2 regions of the Streptomyces sp. NPDC037288 genome follow, and region 1 is predicted to be linked to the other one. Evidence: riboswitches for the same ligand, from Rfam matches in the RefSeq annotation. Region 1 holds a riboswitch; the other holds the start of a gene.
What was found. A riboswitch is a leader RNA that binds a small molecule or an ion and turns the genes downstream of it on or off. The one in region 1 is predicted to bind ZMP and ZTP.

Region 1 (6,413 bases):
GAAGAACGCGAACGAGGTGACCAGATAGAGCGTGCCGATCGTCTTGTGATCGGTGGTCGTCAGCCACCGCACCGCCCTGATGCCCCTGATGCCCTTGATGTTTCTGATCCTCTTCACGCCCCGCCTGTGTCCGCCCCCGGCCCACCGGTCACACTCGGGCGACGCGATGAGCATCACGGAAGAAGGGTGTGACGATCCGGGCGGTGCCGGACACGAACCGAACATGAGCAACGACGAGATCTTCGCCGCTGCCTATCGCGAGCACTACTGGGCGGTCAGCCGCTATGTCGCGCGGCGACTGCCCGGGCGGTCCGATGAGGTGGAGGAAGTGGTGGCGGAGGTGTTCACGGTCGCCTGGCGACGGCGGCGCGACCTGCCGGAGGCGCCGCTGCCCTGGTTGTACGGGGTGGCCCGCAACTGCCTGGCGAACGCGGTACGCGGTTACGGGCGGCGGCGCCGGCTGGTGGACCGGCTGGGCAACCACGAGGCCGCCCACGGCCGGCACATCGTGGACAGTCCGGACGCCGAGACCGCCGGCGCCTGGGTGCACGAGGCCCTGAACCGGCTGTCCCCGGCCGACCAGGAGGTACTGCGCCTCGCGGCCTGGGAGGAACTCGACGCCGGGCAGATCGCGGTCGCGCTGGGCTGCGGCAGACGCGCGGCGGCGATGCGCCTGCACCGCGCCCGCCGCCGACTGCGCACCGAGATCGACAGCCTGAACGAACGGCCGGTTTCCGGGGCGTCGGCCGACGAGACGCACCCCGCTCGGCGGACGTCTCCCGGCAGCCCGGCAGACGTGTCACTCCCCGCTCACTCCGTGCCTTCCGGCAGGCCGGCGGACACGTCGGTCTCTGTTCGGCGCCCGGCTGCCGGGAGTCCGGCAGACGTGTCACTCCCGGCTCAACCCATGCCTCCCGGGGTGCCGGCGGACGCGTCACCGTCCGGGCACCGCATGCCTCGCGAGGCGTCGGCGACCGCCCGGCCCGACGGACGGACGTCTGGTGACGGCAGGCGGCCGGCCGATCCGGCCGGTGCCGACGCCGAGACGCCCGCCGGGGACGGCGGTCCCGGCCGGCGATCACGTCCCGATTCCGCTGCCCCCGCCGGTGCACCCCCGCGCAAGGACCCCCGCCATGCCTGATGAACTCGACCTTCTCCGTCACGCCAACCCGGTTCCGGTCCACGGCCCGCACTTCGGTGACGGACCGCTGGACCACCGCGCCGAGCGGCGGCTGGAACTGCTGCTGCGTACGGACGAGCGCCGCCCCTCCCGGGCCGCCCCGCGCGCCCGGTTGCTGTGGGGCCTCGCCGCCACCGCCGTCGTTCTGGCCACCACCCTCACCGCGCTGCTCGGCGGCCCGAACGGTCAGCCCGCCGTCGCCGCGCCCCGACCGTTGGCCGTCCGGGCCCACTCCGCCGCCGTATCGCTGGACCGGATGGCCCAACTGGCCGCCACGGCCGCCGCGGACGGTTCGCCCGGCCTGCGCAAGGGCACCCATGTGCAGTCCTGGAGCCTCGGCATGAGCGACGGCGAACCGCCCGTGACCCTCCCGGAGGAGACCGTGGTGCGCTGGAACGCGGACGACAGCCACACCGAGGTCGTCGTGGCGACCGATCCGCGCCACCCGGGCCGCCCGGTCCTCACCGACGAGGGCGACGAGCCGCGGCTGGTGGAGGACGGCCATGTGCTGAGCCGGACCGCCTACCCGCCGAGCTGGAGCGACGCCCCGCCCGAGGCACGCCCCCCGCACGATCCGGCGGCCCTGCGGGCCTACCTCGCCGAGGCGGTCCACCCCGGCACAGGGTCCCTGACCACGGCCGAACTCCTCGACAGCGTCAGGGAGTTGCTGGACCACTGGACACTCGGCCCCCGAGAGTCGGCCGCGCTGGTCCGGGTCCTCGCGGACGCCAAGGGCCTGCGGCCCGTCGGACAGGTGACGGACCGGCTCGGGCGCCCCGGGCAGGCGTACGCGTACGACGTCCCCGGCGCCCGGCGCATGCTGATCCTCGATCCGCGCACCGGTGCGGTCCTCGGTCTGGAGGCCACCTTCAGCAAGGACGACTCCCGGTACGGCGTGCGGGCCGGGGACGTGATGGAGTACAGCGCCTGGCTGCGCTGACCTCGTACGCCGGCCTCAGGCGCCGGACTGCCGGGCGGCGGCCTCGACGGTCTGCTCCAGCAGCGTGGCGATCGTCATGGGGCCGACACCGCCCGGCACCGGCGTGATCAGCGAGGCCCACTCCACGGCGGAGTCGAAGTCGACGTCGCCGACGTTCCCCGGGTTGTAGCCGGCGTCGATCACCACGGCGCCCGGCTTGATGTCCTGCCCGCGGATCAGCCGCGGCCGGCCCACCGCGGCGACCACGATGTCCGCCTCGCGGACCGCCGCCGACAGGTCCGCCGTCCGCGAGTGGCAGTACGTCACGGTCGCGTCCCGGGCCAGGAGCAGCATGCCCACCGGCTTGCCGAGGATCGCGCTGCGGCCCACGACCACGGCCCGCTTCCCGGCGGGGTCGACGCCGTACTCGTCCAGGAGGCGCAGGATGCCGCCGGGCGTGCAGGAGACGAAGCCCGGCAGGCCGAAGCTCATCGTGGCGAACGAGGCGAACGTGACGCCGTCGACGTCCTTCTCGGGAGCGATCGCCTCGAACGCCGCGCGCTCGTCGATGTGCTCGCCGACCGGGTGCTGGAGCAGGATCCCGTGCACGGCCGGGTCGGCAGACAACTCCCGCAGGGTGCCGACGAGTTCGGCGGTCGTCGTGGTGGCGGGCAGGGCCACGTGCCGGGACCCGATGCCGGCCTTGCGGCAGCGGTTCTGCTTCATGCGGACGTAGGTCACGGACGCCGGATCCTCGCCGACGAGCACGGTCGCGAGACAGGGCGCGGTACCGGTCCGAGCGGTGAGGTCGGCGGCCTTCTTCGCGGTGTCCTCGACGATACGGCGGGCGAGGGCGGTGCCGTCCATGAGACGGGCCTGGGTCATGCTGCACACTCCTGGGCTGGATCGACTCTCTCGCCCAGGCGCGCGGCATCCACCACGGACCGCTCCCCGGTGGTACTCCACCTCAGCGCCAGTCACGGCCCGGGTACAGCGTAACCGAGCGCACGCACGCCCCTTGGCCCGCCCGTCGAAGCAGGCTCCCGTGGGGCCGGACGACGGGAGCCGGCGCTACCGACGCCGATCACGCCGCGCGCGAGGCGCCCGTGGCAGCGCGGCGGGATGCGGGCGAAGGCGCGCGGCTCTCAGCGCTGACCGAAGCAGCGCGGCGGACACGTACCGGCCCGCCGCGGAAGCCCGCGCCGGCCGCCGGGGGTGCGCCCGGGGCGTCCGCCCGAGGACCGCCCTGGCCGAGAAGGTCCAGGTCAGCCTGGAGGTGACCTGGACCCTGGCGAATCTCCTTCCGGCGCCTGTCATGTCACTGCGTGCGCCTACTCGTCCCACGCCTGGATGAGCAGCTGACTGGCAATCTTCCCGTCACGCAACGTGACCATCGACTCGGCCAGGACCCGGGTACCGTCACCGTACTGGCAGGACTCGGTGAACGCCGCGTGATCGCCCTGGACCACGCAGTGGTCCAGCTTGTGCGTCATGTCGCGGCTGTAGATGTCGTCCAGCAACTCGGCGATCTGACCCCGGCCGCGCAGCACGGTGGGGTGGCTGGGCTGGTGGTTGTGGTCGACGATGCGGATCTCGGCGTCGTCGGCGTACAGAGACAGAAGGGTGTTGCCGGTGTTCCCCTCTATGCCCCGGCGCAGTGTCTCGGTGTCGAAGCCGGAACCTGTCGCGGTGCCCATGGTGACCTCCTTCGGGCGCCCGCGGCCCGGCGGGGCGCGGACCACACGGACCCCCACCCTTCGAGGCTCCTCCGGCCCGGCGGCCACGGCAAGCGCAGACGTACGCCTCCGCCGGTGCGCCGCCTGTGCCGTACCGGTGCGCAGGCCGGCGCCGCCGGTCACGTCCCCGGTGGCACGGGCCTTGCGGGCTGGCACCCGGTTCCGTCACGGCCCTTGCCGGCCCGCGCTCGGCCCCGACCGCAGCAGCGCCCAGTCCCGGGACAGCGCGAAGGCCGCGGCCGTACCGTCGGCGAGGCAGTCCGTGAGACATTCCGGGAGCTGGCGGGTGAGCTGGTCTGCGGGGCCCAGTTCCAGCCAGGTGCGGACCCCGTCGCGGTGCAGCAGGCAGACGGCCTCCGCCAAGCGCAGCGGCGCGCGCCGCACCCAGAACTCCGGATCGGCGGTCTCGGTACCCACCGGCCGGGCCGTGACGTCGCAGAGCAAGGGGATGCGCGGCACCCGCGGGTGGAGCGTGGCGAGGGTGCGGCCGTAGGCGGCGAGGCTGCCGTCCAGGCCGGGGGAGCGCGGCCCCTGCGCCGGCCGGCCGCCCAGCAGGCGGGCCAGGGTGCCGACCGCGTGACAGGCCTCCGCCAGGGAGAACACACCCGCGGCGTATGCGGCGGCCATCCGCCCGGACGCGTGTCCGAACACCGCGTCCGGCCGGACGCCCCAGCTGTGCAGCAGCCGGTACTGCGCCACCTGGAGCGCGAAGACCGCCGGCCCGGCGAACGACTCCCGGTCCAGCAGTGCGGCCGTACGCGTGCCGCCGGCCGCGGACATCACGCATTCCAGCGGGAGTTCGAGATAGGGATCGAGGCGCGCGCAGATCTCGTCGAACGCGTCGGCGAACACCGGGAAGGAATCGCGGAGTTCACGCCCGCTGCCGGGCCGCGGTGCGGCGCCGGCCGAGAACAGGAATGCGGTGCGTCCAGTGCGGCCGTCGACAGACATGCCCCCATTGAGGCACGCCCGGGTCAGGTGCACACACCAGGCAAACTCCCGCAGCCTGCAAAAAGATTGCCATCATAGAATGGCGTTATTCGGTCAGATTCTTACGGAATTCCAACCGCTCCCAAGGAGTGAGGACCCGGCCGGTTCGCCCGGCGGCCGGAAAGATCCACGATCACCGCCGTGGTCCGTCCCGCTGCCGATCGGTCGCGCGTAGGGTCGGCGGGGAAGGCAACCGAGGAAGGGGTCAGACCATGGCGCAGGAAGTACGCGGCGTGATCGCACCGGGCAGGGACGAGCCCGTACGGGTCGACACGATCGTGGTACCGGATCCGGGACCCGGTGAGGCCGTGGTGCGCGTGCAGGCCTGCGGGGTCTGTCATACCGACCTGCACTACAAGCAGGGCGGTATCTCGGACGACTTCCCCTTCCTGCTCGGCCACGAGGCCGCCGGTGTCGTGGAGTCGGTCGGCGAGGGCGTGACCGATGTGACCCCCGGTGACTTCGTGGTCCTCAACTGGCGTGCCGTCTGCGGCAATTGCCGGGCCTGTCTGCGCGGCCGGCCCTGGTACTGCTTCAACACCCACAACGCCCGGCGGAAGATGACCCTCGCCGCCACCGGGCAGGAGCTCTCCCCGGCCCTCGGCATCGGCGCGTTCGCCGAGAAGACCCTCGTCGCCGCCGGCCAGTGCACCAAGGTCGACCCGGCCGTCTCTCCGGCGGTCGCCGGCCTGCTGGGCTGCGGCGTCATGGCCGGCATCGGCGCGGCGATCAACACGGGCGGTGTCGGCCGGGGCGACTCCGTCGCGGTCATCGGATGCGGCGGCGTCGGCGACGCGGCCATCGCCGGGTCGGACCTCGCCGGCGCGGCGAGGATCATCGCCGTGGACATCGACGACCGCAAGCTGGACAAGGCCCGCACCCTGGGCGCCACGCACACCGTCAACTCCAAGGAGACCGACCCTGTCGAGGCGATCCGCGAGCTGACCGGTGGCTTCGGCGCCGACGTCGTCATCGAGGCCGTCGGCCGCCCGGAGACCTACCGGCAGGCCTTCTACGCCCGCGACCTCGCCGGCACGGTCGTCCTCGTCGGCGTCCCCACCCCCGAGATGAAGCTCGAACTGCCCCTGCTGGACGTGTTCGGACGCGGCGGCGCCCTCAAGTCGAGCTGGTACGGCGACTGCCTGCCCTCCCGGGACTTCCCCATGCTGATCGACCTGCACCTGCAGGGCCGCCTCCCGCTCGACGCGTTCGTCACCGAGACCATCCAACTGGACGAGGTGGAAAAGGCGTTCGAGCGGATGCACCACGGTGACGTGCTGCGTTCGGTGGTGGTGCTCTGATGACCGTACGCATCGAACGCCTCGTCACCTCAGGGCAGTTCACCCTCGACGGCGGCACCTGGGACGTCGAGAACAACGTGTGGATCGTCGGCGACGAGCGGGAGGTGATCGTCATCGACGCCGCCCATGACGCCGAGGCCATCGCCCGCGCCGTCGACGACCGGCGCCTGATCGCCATCGTGTGCACACACGCCCACAACGACCACGTCAACGCCGCACCGGCACTCGCCGACCTCACCGGCGCCACCATCTGGCTGCACCCCGACGACCTGCCGCTGTGGAAGCAG
Region 2 (16,043 bases), on a different contig from region 1:
CGTGCCGGTCGGCCCCGCCACCGGCCCCGTGACCGTCGGCGGGGCGATCGGCGCCGACATCCACGGCGGCAGCCACCCCGTCTCCGGGTCCTTCTCCCGCCATGTGCTCTCCCTTGAGCTGCTCACCGCCGACGGCGAGGTCCACGCGGTCACGCCGGACACCGAGCTGTTCCGGGCGACCGCCGGCGGCATGGGCCTGACCGGGGTGATCCTCACGGCCACGATCCGGCTGCTGCCGGTGCAGACGGCGTATCTGACCGTCGCCACCGAACGCGCCACCGACCTCGACGACCTGATGGCCCGGCTGACCGCCGGCGGCCACCGCACGCGCTACTGCGCCGCCCGGATCGACCTCATGGCCCGGGGCGCGGCCACCGGACGCGCCGTCCTCACCCGTGCCGACCACACCCCGCTCGGCGGCCTGCGCACGGGCACGCGCGCGTGGCGGCATCCGCTGTCCCACCGCCCCCGCCTCCTCCCGGCGCCCCCCGCCCTCGTCCACTCCCTCGTCCCCGCCCTCGTCCCCGGCGGCCTGCTCGGCCGCACCGCCGCCGGCCTGCTGGGCGGGATCCGGTACCGCACGGCGGCGCCACGCGCGCGTACCGGTCAACTCCGGCGCCTGTCCGCCGCGTTCGGCCCCGCGGACACCCTCCCGTACGTCGCGTTCGGGAATCGCCCGCGCGGCCATGCCGGCTGTGTGCGCTACGAGTTCGCCGTCGGCCACGGCCAGGAGGAGACCCTGCACCGGATCGTGCGGCGCCTCGCCGCACACCGCTGCCCGTCCTTCCACGCCGTACTCCAGCCCCTCGGGGACGCGGACGCCGGCTGGCTCTCCTTCCCCCTGCCCGGCTGGACCCTCGCCCTGGACGTCCCGGCCGCGCTGCCCGGACTCGCCGCCCTCCTCGACGGCCTGGACGAGGAGATCGCCGCCGCCGGCGGCCGCGTCCGCCTCGCCGGGGACGCGCGGCTCCGCCCCGGCCTGCTCACCACCATGTACCCGCGCGCGGCCGACTTCCGCGCCCTGCGCACCCGGCTGGACCCGCGCGGAGTGTTCGTCTCCGACCTCGCCCGCCGCCTCGGCCTCTAGCCCCCGCCGCCAGATCTCCAGGAGCTGATGTGAAGGACGCCTTCGGTCTCCCCCGGTCCCTGCTCGTCCTCGGCGGCACGTCCGGGATCGCGCTGGCCACCGCGCGCCGGCTGATCGCCCGCCGCACCCGCACGGTGTGGCTGGCGGGCCGCCCCTCGCCGGGCCTGGAACAGGCCGCCGAGGGCCTGCGCGCGCTCGGCGCGGACGTCCGCACCGTCGCCTTCGACGCCCTCGACCCCGAGTCCCACGAGACCGTCATCGGCAAGGTCTTCGCCGAGGGCGGCATCGACCTGGTGCTGCTCGCCTTCGGCATCCCCGGCGACCAGGCCCACGACGAGCGCGACCCGGTACGCGCCGTCCAGGTCGCCCAGACCAACTACACCGGAGCCGTCTGTGCCGGCCTGGTCGCCGCCCGCGCCCTGCAGGGCCAGGGCCACGGCTCCCTCGTGGTCCTGACCTCGGTCGCCGGCGAGCGGGCCCGCCGCGCCGACTTCATCTACGGCTCCAGCAAGGCCGGCCTCGACACCTTCGCCCAGGGCCTCGGCGACGCGCTGCACGGCACGGGGGTGCACGTGATGGTCGTACGGCCCGGAGATGTCCGGGCGGCGGGGGCGGAGGAGCCCGGGGGACTCCTCACGACGACCCCGGAGGCGGTGGCCACGGCCATCGAACTGGGCCTGCGCAGACGGTCGGAGGTGGTGTGGGTACCGGGAGCGCTACGGCTGGTGATGTCCGCGTTGAGGCACACGCCGAGGGCGCTTTTCAGGAGACTGCCACGGTGACCGCCGCTACGACACCGCGCTACTGCGCCCCAGCCCACGGAGCGCACCGGCCTGGGGCGGAACCACGGACCCGCCGAACGTGAACTCCCGCAGCTTCCGCCACACCCCGTCCGCACCCTGCTCGTACAGAGCGAAACCCGTGCACGGCCACTGTGCGTCGAAGCCGGCCAGCTCCTCGAAGGCCCGGTCCATCGCCGCCTCGTCGATCCCGTGCGCGACGGTGACATGCGGGTGGTACGGGAACTGCAGGTCGCGCGCGACCGGCCCGGACGCGTCCCGCACCCGCTGCTGCAGCAGGGTGCAGTCCTCGTCGCCCTGGACGACGCGGACGTAGACCACCGGGGACAGCGGACGGAACGTGCCGGTGCCGGACAGCCGCATCGGGAACGGCCGGCCCACCGCGGCCACTTCGGTGAGGTGCGCCTCGACGGCCGGCAGCGCCGCCTCGTCGACCTCCGTCGGCGGCAGCAGTGTGACGTGCGTGGGGATGCCGTGAGCCGCGGCGTCGCCGAAGCCCGCGCGCCGCTCCTGGAGCAGGCTGCCGTAGGGCTCCGGGACCGCGATCGACACGCCGATCGTTACGGTCCCCACGTCGTCTCCTGTCGTCGTGCCCGTGTTCCCGTGTCTGTTTTCTGCTCAGCCGCCGGATTCTTCTCTGCCGTCGGCTATCGACTGTACGGCCATGACTGTCCTGTGGGCAGGCGCACCGGAAGTGATGTGCAGCGCTCTGCCCGGTCGGACGGGTGTGCGGTCGTACGCCTGGGTGCGCCCGGCGCTCGTCAGTGCTTCGCCGGCAGGAAACCCACCCGCTCGTAGGCCTGCGCGAGCGTCTCCGCGGCGACCGCGCGCGCCTTCTCCGCGCCCTTGGCCAGGATCGAGTCGAGGGTCTCGGAGTCGTCCAGGTACTGCTGGGTGCGCTCGCGGAACGGCGTCACGAAATCGACCATGATCTCGGCGAGGTCGGTCTTGAGGGCGCCGTACATCTTGCCCTCGTAGTCGCGCTCCAGCTCCGCGACCGACTGGCCGGTGAGGGTCGAGTAGATGGTGAGCAGGTTGCTGACGCCCGGCTTGCTCTCCACGTCGTAGCGGATCACGGTGTCGGTGTCGGTGACGGCGCTCTTGACCTTCTTGGCCGTGGTCTTCGGCTCGTCGAGCAGGTTGATCAGGCCCTTCGGCGTGGACGCCGACTTGCTCATCTTGATCGACGGGTCCTGGAGGTCGTAGATCTTCGCCGTCTCCTTGAGGATGTACGGCGACGGGATCACGAAGGTCTCACCGAAGCGGCCGTTGAAGCGCTCGGCCAGGTCACGGGTCAGCTCGATGTGCTGGCGCTGGTCCTCGCCGACCGGCACCTCGTTCGCCTGGTACAGCAGGATGTCGGCGACCTGCAGGACCGGGTACGTGAAGAGGCCGACGGAGGCGCGGTCGGCGCCCTGCTTGGCGGACTTGTCCTTGAACTGGGTCATGCGGCTCGCCTCGCCGAAACCGGTGAGGCAGTTCATGACCCACGCGAGCTGGGCGTGCTCGGGCACGTGGCTCTGGACGAAGAGGGTGCAGCGGTCCGGGTCCAGACCGGCGGCCAGCAGCTGGGCCGCGGCGAGCCGGGTGTTGGCACGCAGGTCCTTCGGGTCCTGCGGGACCGTGATCGCGTGCAGGTCGACGACCATGTAGAACGCGTCGTGGGACTCCTGCAGGGCCACCCACTGACGGACGGCACCGAGGTAGTTGCCGAGGTGGAACGAGCCGGCGGTGGGCTGGATACCGGAGAGCACGCGGGGGCGATCAGCAGTGGCCATGTTGCCCATTCTCTCATCGGCTGAGGGTGCGATCGGCCGGTGAGGTGGGGGATGGTTACGGGGCGCGGCGGACTGCGGGTCGTCTGCGGTTGCTCGCGCAGTTCCCCGCGCCCCTTCGGGTTGGCTGTCCCTTGCGGAGTTGTCAGCCGAGGTCGACCTGCGGATACAGCGGGAAGCCGGCGACCAGGTCCGTGGCCCGCTGGGCGATCTCCTGGGCGACCTTCTCGTCCAGTACGTGAGCCGCCTTGGAGGGGGCGCCCGACTTGGTGGTGCCCGGCTCGGTGGTGGTGAGGACGCGGTCGATGAGGCCGGCGACCTCGTCCATCTCGGCGGTGCCCAGGCCCCGGGTGGTCAGGGCGGGGGTGCCGATGCGGATGCCGGAGGTGTACCAGGCGCCGTTGGGGTCGGCCGGGATGGCGTTGCGGTTGGTGACGATCCCGGAGTCCAGGAGGGCCGCTTCGGCCTGGCGGCCGGTGAGGCCGTAGGAGGTGGCCACGTCGATCAGGTTGAGGTGGTTGTCCGTACCGCCGGTGACCAGGGTGGCACCGCGCCGCATGAGGCCCTCGGCCAGGGCGCGGGAGTTGTCGACGATCCGCTGGGCGTAGTCCTGGAAGGCGGGCTGCCGCGCCTCGGCGAGGGCGACGGCCTTGGCGGCCATGACGTGCGGCAGCGGCCCGCCGAGGACCATCGGACAGCCGCGGTCGACCTGGTCCCTGAGGGAGTCGTCGCACAGGACCATGCCGCCGCGCGGGCCGCGCAGCGACTTGTGGGTGGTCGTGGTGACGATCTGGGCGTGCGGGACCGGGTCGAAGTCGCCGGTGAGGACCTTGCCGGCGACGAGGCCCGCGAAGTGGGCCATGTCGACCATCAGGGTCGCTCCGACCTCGTCGGCGATCTCGCGCATGATCCGGAAGTTCACCAGCCGCGGGTAGGCGGAGTAGCCGGCGACGATGATCAGCGGCTTGAACTCGCGGGCCTGGCCGCGCAGGGCCTCGTAGTCGATGAGGCCGGTGGCCGGGTCGGTGCCGTAGGAGCGCTGGTCGAACATCTTGCCGGAGATGTTCGGGCGGAAGCCGTGGGTGAGGTGGCCGCCGGCGTCCAGGGACATGCCGAGCATGCGCTGGTTGCCGAAGGCCTGGCGCAGCTCGGCCCAGTCGGCCTCGGAGAGGTCGTTGACCTGGCGGACGCCGGTCTTCTCCAGGAAGGGGACCTCGACCCGGTCGGCGAGGACGGCCCAGAAGGCGACGAGGTTGGCGTCGATGCCGGAGTGCGGCTGGACGTAGGCGTGGCGGGCGCCGAAGAGTTCACGGGCGTGCTCGGCGGCCAGCGACTCCACGGTGTCGACGTTGCGGCAGCCGGCGTAGAAGCGGCGGCCGACGGTGCCCTCGGCGTACTTGTCGCTGAACCAGTTGCCCATCGCCAGGAGGGTGGCCGGGGAGGCGTAGTTCTCGGAGGCGATCAGCTTGAGCATCTCGCGCTGGTCGTGGACCTCCTGGCCGATGGCATCCGCGACCCGGGGTTCGACGGCGCGGATGACGTCAAGGGCGGCACGGAAGGCGGTGGACTCGGTGGAGAGGGGCTGCTGCTCTGGCATGAGGACCTCCGGACGGCGTGCGTACAGCGTTCACGTTCGGCCCAGGCGCACGGCACTCTTTCCCGCTAGGGCCGCTCCCCGATGGTCCGTCCCATCCCAGCGCGCCAGTCACGGCCCGCTGATCAGCCTACCGGGCGCGCCGTGGGGCGCAGATCCCGCGTCCACCATGCGAGCGACGGTAGGAAGGAGGCCACCGTCGTGTCCCCGTCGTGTTGTCGTCGTCTCCGGGAGAGGCCATGACCGCTGCAGAAGACCACATCGCCGCCGCCGAAGCGCACTGTGCGCCCACCTACCGTCCGCTGCCGGTCGTCGTGGCCACGGCGGAGGGGGCGTGGATGACGGATGTGGAGGGGCGGCGGTATCTGGATCTGCTGGCCGGTTACTCGGCGCTCAACTTCGGGCACGGCAACCGGCGGCTGATCGAGGCGGCGAAGGCGCAGCTGGAGCGGGTGACGCTGACGTCCCGCACCTTCCTGCACGACCGGTTCGCGGCGTTCTGCACGGAGCTCGCCGAGCTGTGCGGGATGGAGATGGTGCTGCCGATGAACACCGGCGTGGAGGCGGTGGAGAGTGCGGTGAAGACGGCCCGGAAGTGGGGGTACCGGGTGAAGGGGGTGCCCGGGGAGATGGCGAAGATCGTGGTCGCGGGCGGCAATTTCCACGGGCGGACGACGACGGTCATCAGTTTCTCGACCGACCCGGAGGCCCGGGCCGACTTCGGGCCGTACACGCCGGGGTTCCAGATCGTGCCGTACGGCGATCTGACCGCGATGCGGGAGGCGCTGACGGAGAACACCGTCGCGGTGCTGCTGGAGCCGATCCAGGGGGAGAACGGGGTGATCGTGCCGCCGGCCGGCTATCTGCCGGCCGTCCGGGAGCTGACGCGCGAGCGGAACGTGCTCTTCGTCGCCGACGAGATCCAGTCCGGTCTCGGCCGGACCGGGCGGACCTTCGCGTGCGAGCACGAGGGGGTGGTGCCGGACATGTACGTGCTGGGCAAGGCGCTGGGCGGGGGGATCGTGCCCGTGTCGGCGGTGGTGTCGAGCGCGGAGGTGCTCGGGGTGTTCCGGCCGGGCGAGCACGGGTCGACGTTCGGCGGGAATCCGCTGGCCTGTGCGGTGGCGCTGGAGGTGATCGGGATGCTGCGGACGGGCGAGTTCCAGGCGCGGGCGGCCCGGCTCGGCGAGCGGATGCACCGGGCGCTGGCGGCGCTGCCGGCCACGGGCGCGGTGACGGCGGTGCGCGGGCGCGGGCTGTGGGCGGGCGTGGACATCGCGCCGAGGGCCGGTACGGGCCGGGAGGTGTCGGAGCGGCTGATGGACCGCGGGGTGCTGGTGAAGGACGCCCACGGCCACACGGTACGGATCGCTCCGCCGCTGGTGATCGGTGAGGACGACCTGGACTGGGGGCTGGAGCAGCTCAGGGCGGTGCTGAACGTCTGATTCCCCGGGAGGAGGAGGCTGTCCGGGAGGAGGGGCCCGGGACTAGAGGATCACGTGGGGCAGAAAGCGGGCGTACCCGTCGGTGATCAGGCCGGAGGACTCGCGGATGCCGAGGCCGGCCGGCTCCTTGTGGACGACCCAGGCGCCGAGGACGACGTGGTTGCCGTCGAAGGCGGGCAGCGGGGCGAGTTGCTGGTAGCAGCAGGGCTCGTCGCGGAGCAGGGCCGGGGCGCCCGGCTGGTGCACGGTGACGCCCTCGCCCTCGCGGCCGAGGAGGGGTTTGGCGACGTAACCGGGTGAGGAGGCCAGCTCGCGGGGGCCGTCGAGGTAGGCGGGCAGGAGGTTGGGGTGGCCGGGGTACAGCTCCCAGAGGACGGCCAGCAGGGCCTTGTTGCTGAGCAGCATCTTCCAGGCGGGTTCGATCCACAGGGTGCTGCCGGTGCCGCCGCCGTTGTCGAGGGTGTCCAGGACGTGCCCGCCGAAGGCGTCGGTGGTGAGCCACTCCCAGGGGTAGAGCTTGAAGATGCTGCGGATGAACCGGAGCTGGTTGTCGACGAAGCGGCCGGAGAGGCCGTCCCAGCCGATCTCCTCCATGGAGAGCCAGTCGGTGTCGAGGCCGGCCTGTTCGGCGGTCTCCTTGAGATAGGCGACCGTCATCAGGTCCTCGCCGAGTTCGTCGGCCGAGGAGTGCGCGAAGTGCAGGGGGCTGCCCGGTGGGAGCAGCGCGGCCTGCGTCCGCCAGCCCTCGACGAGGCGTTCGTGCAGGGAGTTCCACTGGTCGGCGCCGGGGAAGCGGTCCTCCATCCAGAACCACTGGGGCGAGGCGGCCTCGACCAGTGAGGTCGGGGTGTCGGCGTTGTACTCCAGGAGCTTGGCCGGGCCGGTGCCGTCGTAGCGCAGGTCGAACCGGCCGTAGAGGGAGGGGAGTTCGGCGCGGCGCTGCCAGGCCTCGGTGACTGCGGCGGCCAGGCGCGGGTCGGTGATGCCGAGGTCGGCGAGCCGGTCCTGCGCGACGATGTGCTCGGCGGCCGCGAGGCACATGCGGTGCAGTTCCTCGACGGTCTCCTCCAGCGCCTCGATCTCGTCCAGGGTGAAGACGTAGTAGGCGCTCTCGTCCCAGTAGGGGCGCAGGGAACCGTCGGGGTGGCGGGTGAGGGGGTAGACGAGTCCCTGTTCCTCGACGGTGTGCTGCCAGCCCGGGCGGGGGGTGGTGGTGAGGCGTTCCATACGGCGGTCTCCGGTCCGGTGGCCGGTCAGCCGCCGGAGCTGCCGTGGCCGCTGCCGCCGAAGCCGCCGCGGTGGACCCCGGTGCCGCCGCCGGAGGAGCCGCCGGAGCCGGAGCCCTTGCGGGGCTTGGTGAAGGAACCGCCGTCCACCCAGGAGCCCTTCTTCGTGCCGCCGTAGTACCAGGCGCCGTTCACGGACGCCTTGGCCGACTTGCAGTTCCTGTCGGAGACGATCTTGTATCCCTTGGCGAGGTTGTAGCTGCCGCGGTCGACGCAGCGCTTGTCCGGTTCGGACGAACAGGCGGTCAGGGCGGCGGCCAGCAGACCCACTCCGCCCAGGACGACCGTGCCGGAGCGCAGCCGGCGGCGCGAGTTCTCCCTCATGACGTCTCCCCCATGTGCTCATCTGACTGTCGGTTCAGACTAGAGAACGGTAAGAGGGGGGACCGCAGTGGGTGTCCGGGTCGGCCCTCTCCTAGAGTCCCTTTGTGCTCTTTGGAATGGTGTGCGCCCTTGGCGCGGCGGTCTGCTTCGGCACCGCGACGGTGTTGCAGGCAGTGGCCACGCGAGAGGCCGGTACAGGTGGGGGTGGCGAGGCGGCACTGCTGCTGCGTGCGCTCAGGCAGTGGCGGTACATGGCCGGACTCGCGCTGGACGGGCTCGGCTTCGTCTTCCAGATCGCCGCGCTGCGGTCCCTTCCGATCTACGCGGTCGGCGCGGCCCTGGCGTCGAGTCTGGCGGTGACCGCGGTGGTGGCGGCGCGCCTTCTGCGGGTGCGGCTGAGCGGCACCGAGTGGAGCGCGGTGGCCGTGGTGTGCGCCGGGCTGGCGATGCTGGGGCTGGCGTCCGGGCCGGAGGGCGAGGAGGGGGGCTCGGAGGCGTTGGCTTACGTGATGCTCGCCGTGGCGGCCGGGATACTGCTGCTCGCCTTCGCGGGCGGTCGGCTGAGCGGGCCGGGGCGGGCACTGGTACTCGGACTCGGGGCCGGATGCGGGTTCGGGGTCGTGGAGGTCTCGGTCCGCCTGATCGACAGCCTGGCCCCCGCGAAGCTGCTCACCAACCCGGCGTCCTACGCCCTGCTGATCGGCGGAGGCGCCGCCTTCATCCTGCTGACCTCGGCCCTCCAGCGGGGGTCCGTGACGACCGCCACCGCCGGCCTGGTGATCGGCGAGACGATCGGCCCGGCGGCGGTCGGCGTGGTGTGGCTCGGCGACCGCACGCGGGAGGGGCTGACCTGGCTGGCGTTGCTCGGGTTCGCTGTGGCCGTGGCGGGGGCACTGCTGCTGGCGCGGTTCGGTGAGGCGCCGGTGGTGGCCGAGGAAGGCTGAGGTCGCCTCCTGGAGCACCCGACGCGGAAGGCCCCCACCCGGGGATTCCTCCGGGAGGAAGGCGAGTCCCTTCTCCCGGCCGTCGACCCGCACCAGGTCATCGGCGCCCTCTACCGTGCGAAGGACTCCCGTCTGAGCGTCGCCCTGGAGCACTTCGAGGGATGGCGCGACGACCTCGCGCCCTGGATGCCGTCGGCGTGAACCGGACGCGACACGGGCCGGTGTCCTACGGCAACACCCTGCACAACGCGTCCAGGGCCCCCGCCCACGCGCTGTCCGGCGGTGTCGCGTAGCCCACGACCAGGGCGTCCAGTGGGTCGGCGACGGCCTCGGGGTGGCGGTGGAGGGACAGGCCGTGGAGGGCGAGGCCCTGCCAGGCCGCGGCCTGGATCACCGACCGTTCCATGCCCGCGGGCAACCGCAGCAGCGCGTGGAGGCCGGCGGCGATACCGGTGACCGTCACCTCGGGCGCGCGGGCGGTCACGGACGCGGCGAGGGCGTCGCGGCGGCGCCGGTAACGCAGCCGGGACGAGCGGACGTGCCGGTCGTACGCGCCGGAGGTGATGAACTCGGCGAGAGTGAGCTGTTCGAGCGCCCCCACGGTGTCGGTGCCGCCCTTGGCCGAGGCCGCCTCCTCCGCGAGGGCCGGCGGCAGCACCGTCCAGCCCAGCCGCAGTCCGGGGGCCAGGGACTTGCTGGCGGTGCCGAAGTAGATCACACGGTCGGGGTCGAGGCCCTGGAGGGCGCCGACGGGCTGGCGGTCGTAGCGGAACTCGCCGTCGTAGTCGTCCTCCAGGATCACGGCGTCGGTGCGCCGCGCCCAGTCGATCACGGCGGCCCGCCGTTCGGGGTGCAGGGGTGTGCCCATGGGGAACTGGTGGGCGGGGGTCAGCAGCACCGCGCCGGCGCCGTCCGGCACCCGGGGGTCCGTGCCGAGTCCGTCGTAGGGGAGGGCGGGTGTGGTGAGGCCGGACCGCTGGAGCAGACTCCGGTAGGCGTCGAGGCCGTACGACTCGACCGCCACCGTGCGCACCCCGCGCGCCGCGAGGACCGCGCCGACGATGCGCAGGGCGTGCGCGAAGCCGGAGGTGATCAGCACGGTCTCGGGGTCGGCGCGGACGCCGCGCACCCGTGCGAGGTATCCGGCGAGGGCGGTGCGCAGTTCGGGCCGGCCGCGCGGGTCGCCGTAGCCGAGGGCGTGGTACGGGGCGGTCGTCAGGGCGCGACGGGCGGCCTTGAGCCACTCGGTGCGCGGGAAGGCGGCGAGGTCGGGGGCGCCGGGCAGGAGGCTGTACGTCGGACGGGCGGGTTCCGGGTGACGGGGCCCCGCGCCCCTGCCGGGGGGCGGGGTCGCCGCCAGCTCCGCCACCCGGGTGCCGGAGCCCTGCCGGGCGGTGAGCCAGCCCTCCGCCACCAGGTCCGTGTAGGCCTCGGCGACGGTGTTGCGGGCGATGCCGAGGTCGGCGGCGAGAGAGCGGGAGGAGGGCAGCCGGGTGCCGGCGGCGAGGCGGCCGGTGCGGACGGCCTCCCGCAGGGCGTCGGTCAGGCCCCGGCGCAGACCGCCCGCGCCGGCCGGTTCGAGATGCAGGTCGACGCCCAGAGTGGCCCAGGATTCCACCATGGGAATGGACCATACTCCTGGGCTGCCTCGCTCCTAGGGTCGAGGGCATGAGCACAGACGTCAGCACCCGGAAGACCGATGAGTACGCACCCGAGCACGCCCCCCGCATGCGGTGGGCCCAGCACGCCCCCGAGGTCTACAAGGCGATGATCCGGCTCGACGCGGCGGCCGGGCAGGGCCTGGACCCCAAGCTGTACGAGCTGGTGAGGATCCGCGCCTCGCAGATCAACCACTGCGCGATCTGCCTCGACATGCACACCAAGGACGCGCTGGCGGCCGGCGAGAGCGTCCAGCGGATCGTGCAGCTCAGCGCCTGGGAGGAGTCGAAGCACTTCTACACCGAGAAGGAGCTGGCGGCGATCGAGCTGACCGAGGCGATCACCGTGCTCACGGAGGGCTTCGTGCCGGACGAGGTGTACGAGAAGGCCGCCAGGCACTTCGAGGAGGCCGAGCTGGCGCAGCTGATCGCCGGGATCACGGTGATCAACGCCTGGAACCGGTTCGGTGTGACCACCCGCGCGGTGCCCGGCCACTACCAGGCGGGGCAGCACAAGTGAGCCGTACCCAGCTGCTGGACCGCGAGGTCGGACAGGCGATGTCCGCGCTCAGCGCGGCCGCGAAGAAGGGGCTAGGTGATCCGGTACTCGCCGAGCTGGTCATGATCCGCGCCTCGCAGATCAACCACTGCGCCTTCTGTCTCGACATGCATCTGAAGGCGGCCCGGAAGAACGGGGAGCCGGAGGACCGGATCCAGCTCCTCAACGCCTGGGAGGAGGCCGAGGACCTCTACAGCGAACGGGAGCGCGCCGCGCTGGCGCTGACCGAGGCGGTCACCGTTTTGTCGGAGGGCTTTGTGCCCGACGAGGTGTACGACCGCGCCGCCAAGGTCTTCGACGAGTCCGAACTCGCCCATCTCATCGGCCTGATCACCGTCATCAACTCCTGGAACCGCCTGATGGTCAGCCGCCGTGTTCCTCCAGGGGGGTACCAGCCGTGAACGAGCCTGGAGGTCACCGGTCGTGAGGAACGTGGACGTTTTCCGTGCGCTGCATCTGCGGCGCCCCCAGGGCGATCCGCTCGTCCTGCCCGGCCCCTGGGACGCGGCGAGTGCGCGCGTCTTCGCGGAGGCCGGGTTCCCGGCGCTGGCCACGCCGAGCGCCGGGGTGGCCGCCTCGCTCGGGTACGCGGACGGGGCCACCCCGGCCGACGAGATGTTCGCCGCGGTCGCCCGGATCACGCGGGCGGTGGACGTGCCGGTGTCGGCGGACGTCGAGGGCGGGTACGGGCTTCCGCCGAAGGAGCTGGTGGAACGGCTGCTGGAGGCGGGCGCCGTCGGCTGCAACCTTGAGGACTCCGACGGGGGTGTCCTCAAGGACCCGCGCGAGCAGGCCGAGTTCCTCGCCGAGGTGCGCGCGGCCGCCGCCGACCTGCTGTTCGTCAACGCCCGCGTCGACATCTTCGTGCACGGCGACAAGGACCCCGAACGGGCCATCGAGCGGGCAGCGTTGTATGTGGCGGCGGGCGCCGACTGCGTCTACCCGATCCTCGCCCCGACGGACGTGCTGCCCCTGCTGCGGGCCGGGATCCAGGGCCCGCTGAACGCGTTCGCCCGCCTGGACGCGGGCGGCCCCTCACCCGCCGAACTCGGCGAACTCGGGGCCACCCGCATCACGTTCGGACCGGGACTGCAGCGCAGGGCGACCGCCGCACTGACGGAGATCGCCGGCTCCCTCACACAGTGAGAGCGTTCAGGACAGCCACCGCTTCCACACGGAGGGGTGGCTGTCCACCCACTTCTTCGCCGCGTCCTGGGGCGACAGCTTCTGGTCGGCGATCATCAGGGAGACCTCGTTCTGGTCCTCGGTCGTCCACCTGAACTTCTTCAGGAAGGCCGCCGCCTTGCCGCCGGATCTGGCGAAGTCCGCGTTGAGGTACTTCTGCAGCGGGGTGTGCGGGTAGGAGCAGGCGACCTTCGCCGCGTCCGCGTCGCAGCCGTCCTTGTACGGCGGCAGCTTCACCTCCGTCATGGGGACCTTCTCGAACAGCCACTGGGGTGCGTACCAGTAGGTCAGGAAGGGCTTCTTCTCCTTGGCGAACTGCTTCATCTGGGTGATCTGCGCCGCCTCGGAACCGGCGAAGACGACCTGGTAGTCCAGCTTCAGGTTGTTCACCAGGGCCTTGTCGTTGGTGACGTACGACGGGGAGCCGTCCATCAGCTGGCCCTTGCCGCCGCTCTCCGCGGTGCGGAAGAGGGAGGCGTACTTGTTGAGGTTCTGCCAGTTCGTGATGTCGGGGTGCTGCTTGGCGAGGTACGTCGGCACGAACCAGCCGATGTGACCGGTCACGCCGAGGTCGCCGCCGTGGGCGATGGTCTTCTTGTCCTCGACGTACCGCTTCTCCTGGTCCGGATGCCCCCAGTCCTCCATGATGGCGTCGACCCGGCCCTGGCTGAGCGCGTCCCAGGCGGGCACCTCGTCGACCTGGACGGTGTCCACGCGGTAGCCCAGCTTGTGTTCCAGCAGGTACTGGGCGACGGCCACGTTGGACTGCGCGCCCACCCAGGACTGCACGGACAGCGTGACCGTCTTCGAGCCCCGGGCGTTGGCGAACGGGCTGGCCTGCTTGGTCATGTCGGCGGCGCCGCAGCCGGTGAGCAGCGCCAGCGAGCCCGCTACGGCGGTCGCGGTCAGGACGGTCGTACGACGTCGCATGTCAGGCTCCCTTCCTCGTGCGTCGTTCCGTCGGCTGGGTCACCCGGTCGAGCATCAGGCCCAGGCAGACGATCGCGGCACCGCCCACCAGACCGGTCGCCAGGTCGCCCTGGGCGAGTCCGAAGGCGACGTTGTAGCCGAGGGCGCCGCCGCCGACCAGGCCGCCGATGATGACGACGGCGAGGACCAGGACCACGCCCTGGTTGACGGCGAGCAGCAGCGACCGCCTGGCGAGCGGCAGCTGCACCTGCCACAGCTGCTGGCGTCCGGTCGCGCCGAGCGAGCGCGCCGACTCCAGCGCGGCCGGGTCGACCTGGCGCAGACCCTGCGCGGTGATCCGGACGACGGCCGGCAGGGCGTAGACGACGGCCGCGGCGACGGCGGGGGCACGGCCCACGCCGAACAGGGCGACGACCGGGATCAGGTACACGAACTGGGGCATGGTCTGGAACACGTCCATGACCGGGCGCAGGGCGCGTTCGACGCGGTCGCTGCGGGCGGCGGCGATGCCGGTCGCGAACCCGAGGACCAGGGTGACGGCGACCGCGGCCAGCACCTGGGAGAGCGTGTCGAGGGCCGGTCCCCACACCCCGAGCACACCGATCGCGGCCATGGCGAGTACGGCGGTCAGGGCGGTGCGCCAGGTGCCGATCGACCAGGCCAGGGCGGCGACGATCAGCAGCACCGACCACCAGGGCAGCCACTGCAGGCCGCCGCGGACGGGGTCCAGGACCCAGGTGGTGAAGTGGCCCGCCCAGTCGGCCGTACCCCCGATGACCGGGACGCCGGAGTAGAGGTGGTTGGTCATCCAGTCGACGGCGCGGTCGACCGGTTCGGCGATGTTCACGGTCCAGCCGGTGGGCCAGTCGAGGCGGCCGAGGAGACGGGCGGCCAGGGCGACGGCCACGGTGACGGCGAGGGCGTAGGGCCAGCCGACGGCGCGGGTGCGCGTGCCCCCGCTGCCGCCGGCCGCTCCGCCGGCCCCGGCGGCTGCGGTCACCCGGTCCAGCACGATCGCCAGCAGCACGATCGGGATGCCGGCGGCGAGGGCCTGGCCCACGTCGACCGAGGAGAGCGCCTGGTAGACGCGGTCGCCGAGGCCGCCGGCGCCGATGACCGAGGCGATGACGGCCATGGACAGCGCCATCATGATCGTCTGGTTGAGGCCGAGGAGGAGTTCTCCACGGGCCAGGGGGATACGGGCGGTCAGCAGCCGCTGGCGTCGGGTCGCGCCGAGCGACTCCACGGCCTCCAGGACCTCGGGGTCGGCGCCGCGCAGGCCGAGCGCGGTGAGACGGGCCATCGGCGGGGCGGCGTACACGACGGTGGCGAGCACGGCCGCGGGAACGCCGATGCCGAAGACCAGGACGACGGGAAGGAGGTAGGCGAAGGCCGGGAGCACCTGCATCGTGTCCAGGACCGGGCGCAGGGCGCGGTCCAGGCGGTCGGAGAGGCCGGCGGCGAGACCGAGCAGCGCGCCGACGACCACCGAGGCGAGGACCGCCACGACCATCAGCGCGAGGGTCTGCATGGTCGGGACCCACATGCCCAGGGCGCCGCAGGCCAGGAAGGCGATCGCCGTGCCGGCGGCCAGGCGGGGGCCGGCGACGCGCCAGGCGACCAGGGCGCCGAATGCCGTGACGCCGGTCCAGCCCGCGGCGAGCAGGGTGACGTAGACGGCTCGTACGGACAGGACGACCGCGTTGCTGATGTAGCCGAAGAAGTAGAGGAACAGCGGGTGGCTGTCCCGGTTGTCGATGACCCAGTCGCTGGCCGTGGCGAGGGGTTTGTCGAGGCTGACGGTCAGCGCGTGGGGCCAGCTGGCGCCGGGCCAGTGGGTGGCGGCCCAGGGGGCCAGGATCGCGGCGAAGAGGGCGAGCAGGAGGAGTTTGCCCGCGGCTCGGCTCTTGAGGAGGCCGGGTTTGCCGGTACCGGCGGTCGGGAGACTGAGGGTTGCCATCAGACGGCCTCCGGGCTGGTGCGGGGGCCCTCCGGGCGGGGGCGGGCGTCCTCCGGGCCGGTACCGGGTTCTTCCGGGCTGGTGCGGGGGGCGGGTGGATTCGCTGGCCGGCGCTTGCCGGGTGCCGCTGCCGGCGGGACGGGCGCCGCCCCAGCGGCACGACTGCCCGCAGAGCCGGCGGGTACGCCGGCTCCGTCATCGTCCGCCGTCGCTACGGTCGTTCCCGCGACCACTCCCAGAAGCGCATCCGAGTCCACCACGCCGAGGCAGCGGCCCTCGTCCATCACGCGGGCCGGTTCGCCGGCCCGGGCCACCGCCTCGATCGCCTCGGCCACCGTGGCTTCCGGACGGACCGCCGGGCCGTTCGCCGTGTCCTCCGCGGAGGCGGGGCGCATGGCCGTGCGGCAGGTCATCACCTGTTCGCGCGGCACGTCCCGGACGAACTCGCGGACGTAGTCGTCGGCCGGGGAGCCGACGATCTCCTCCGGGGTGCCGA

Region 2: it holds a riboswitch for ZMP and ZTP, as region 1 does, so the genes downstream of both, ACZ7GZ_RS16295 (glycine hydroxymethyltransferase) here and ACZ7GZ_RS41635 (bifunctional 5,10-methylenetetrahydrofolate dehydrogenase/5,10-methenyltetrahydrofolate cyclohydrolase) in region 1, are expected to answer to the same signal.

The regions. Positions count from the first base shown of each region.
Region 1 is NZ_JBVJVY010000117.1:48-6,460, forward strand. Features, by position in the region: partial or broken gene ACZ7GZ_RS41620 (hypothetical protein) at 1-225, opposite strand, end outside; partial or broken gene ACZ7GZ_RS41625 (RNA polymerase sigma factor) at 224-721, shown strand; gene ACZ7GZ_RS41630 (CU044_5270 family protein) at 1,134-2,120, shown strand; gene ACZ7GZ_RS41635 (bifunctional 5,10-methylenetetrahydrofolate dehydrogenase/5,10-methenyltetrahydrofolate cyclohydrolase) at 2,136-2,984, opposite strand; ZMP/ZTP riboswitch at 3,010-3,090, opposite strand; gene ACZ7GZ_RS41640 (nuclear transport factor 2 family protein) at 3,431-3,796, opposite strand; gene ACZ7GZ_RS41645 (acyltransferase domain-containing protein) at 4,001-4,786, opposite strand; gene ACZ7GZ_RS41650 (S-(hydroxymethyl)mycothiol dehydrogenase) at 5,038-6,126, shown strand; gene ACZ7GZ_RS41655 (MBL fold metallo-hydrolase) at 6,126-6,413, shown strand, end outside.
Region 2 is NZ_JBVJVY010000011.1:185,272-201,314, forward strand. Features, by position in the region: gene ACZ7GZ_RS16275 (FAD-binding protein) at 1-1,087, shown strand, start outside; gene ACZ7GZ_RS16280 (SDR family NAD(P)-dependent oxidoreductase) at 1,117-1,869, shown strand; gene ACZ7GZ_RS16285 (2'-5' RNA ligase family protein) at 1,876-2,460, opposite strand; gene trpS (tryptophan--tRNA ligase) at 2,649-3,665, opposite strand; gene ACZ7GZ_RS16295 (glycine hydroxymethyltransferase) at 3,808-5,259, opposite strand; ZMP/ZTP riboswitch at 5,292-5,381, opposite strand; gene rocD (ornithine--oxo-acid transaminase) at 5,496-6,701, shown strand; gene ACZ7GZ_RS16305 (glutathionylspermidine synthase family protein) at 6,744-7,928, opposite strand; gene ACZ7GZ_RS16310 (hypothetical protein) at 7,955-8,311, opposite strand; gene ACZ7GZ_RS16315 (DMT family transporter) at 8,428-9,255, shown strand; gene pdxR (MocR-like pyridoxine biosynthesis transcription factor PdxR) at 9,482-10,876, opposite strand; gene ACZ7GZ_RS16325 (carboxymuconolactone decarboxylase family protein) at 10,924-11,433, shown strand; gene ACZ7GZ_RS16330 (carboxymuconolactone decarboxylase family protein) at 11,430-11,873, shown strand; gene ACZ7GZ_RS16335 (isocitrate lyase/PEP mutase family protein) at 11,896-12,618, shown strand; gene ACZ7GZ_RS16340 (ABC transporter substrate-binding protein) at 12,625-13,587, opposite strand; gene ACZ7GZ_RS16345 (ABC transporter permease) at 13,589-15,547, opposite strand; gene ACZ7GZ_RS16350 (quaternary amine ABC transporter ATP-binding protein) at 15,547-16,043, opposite strand, start outside.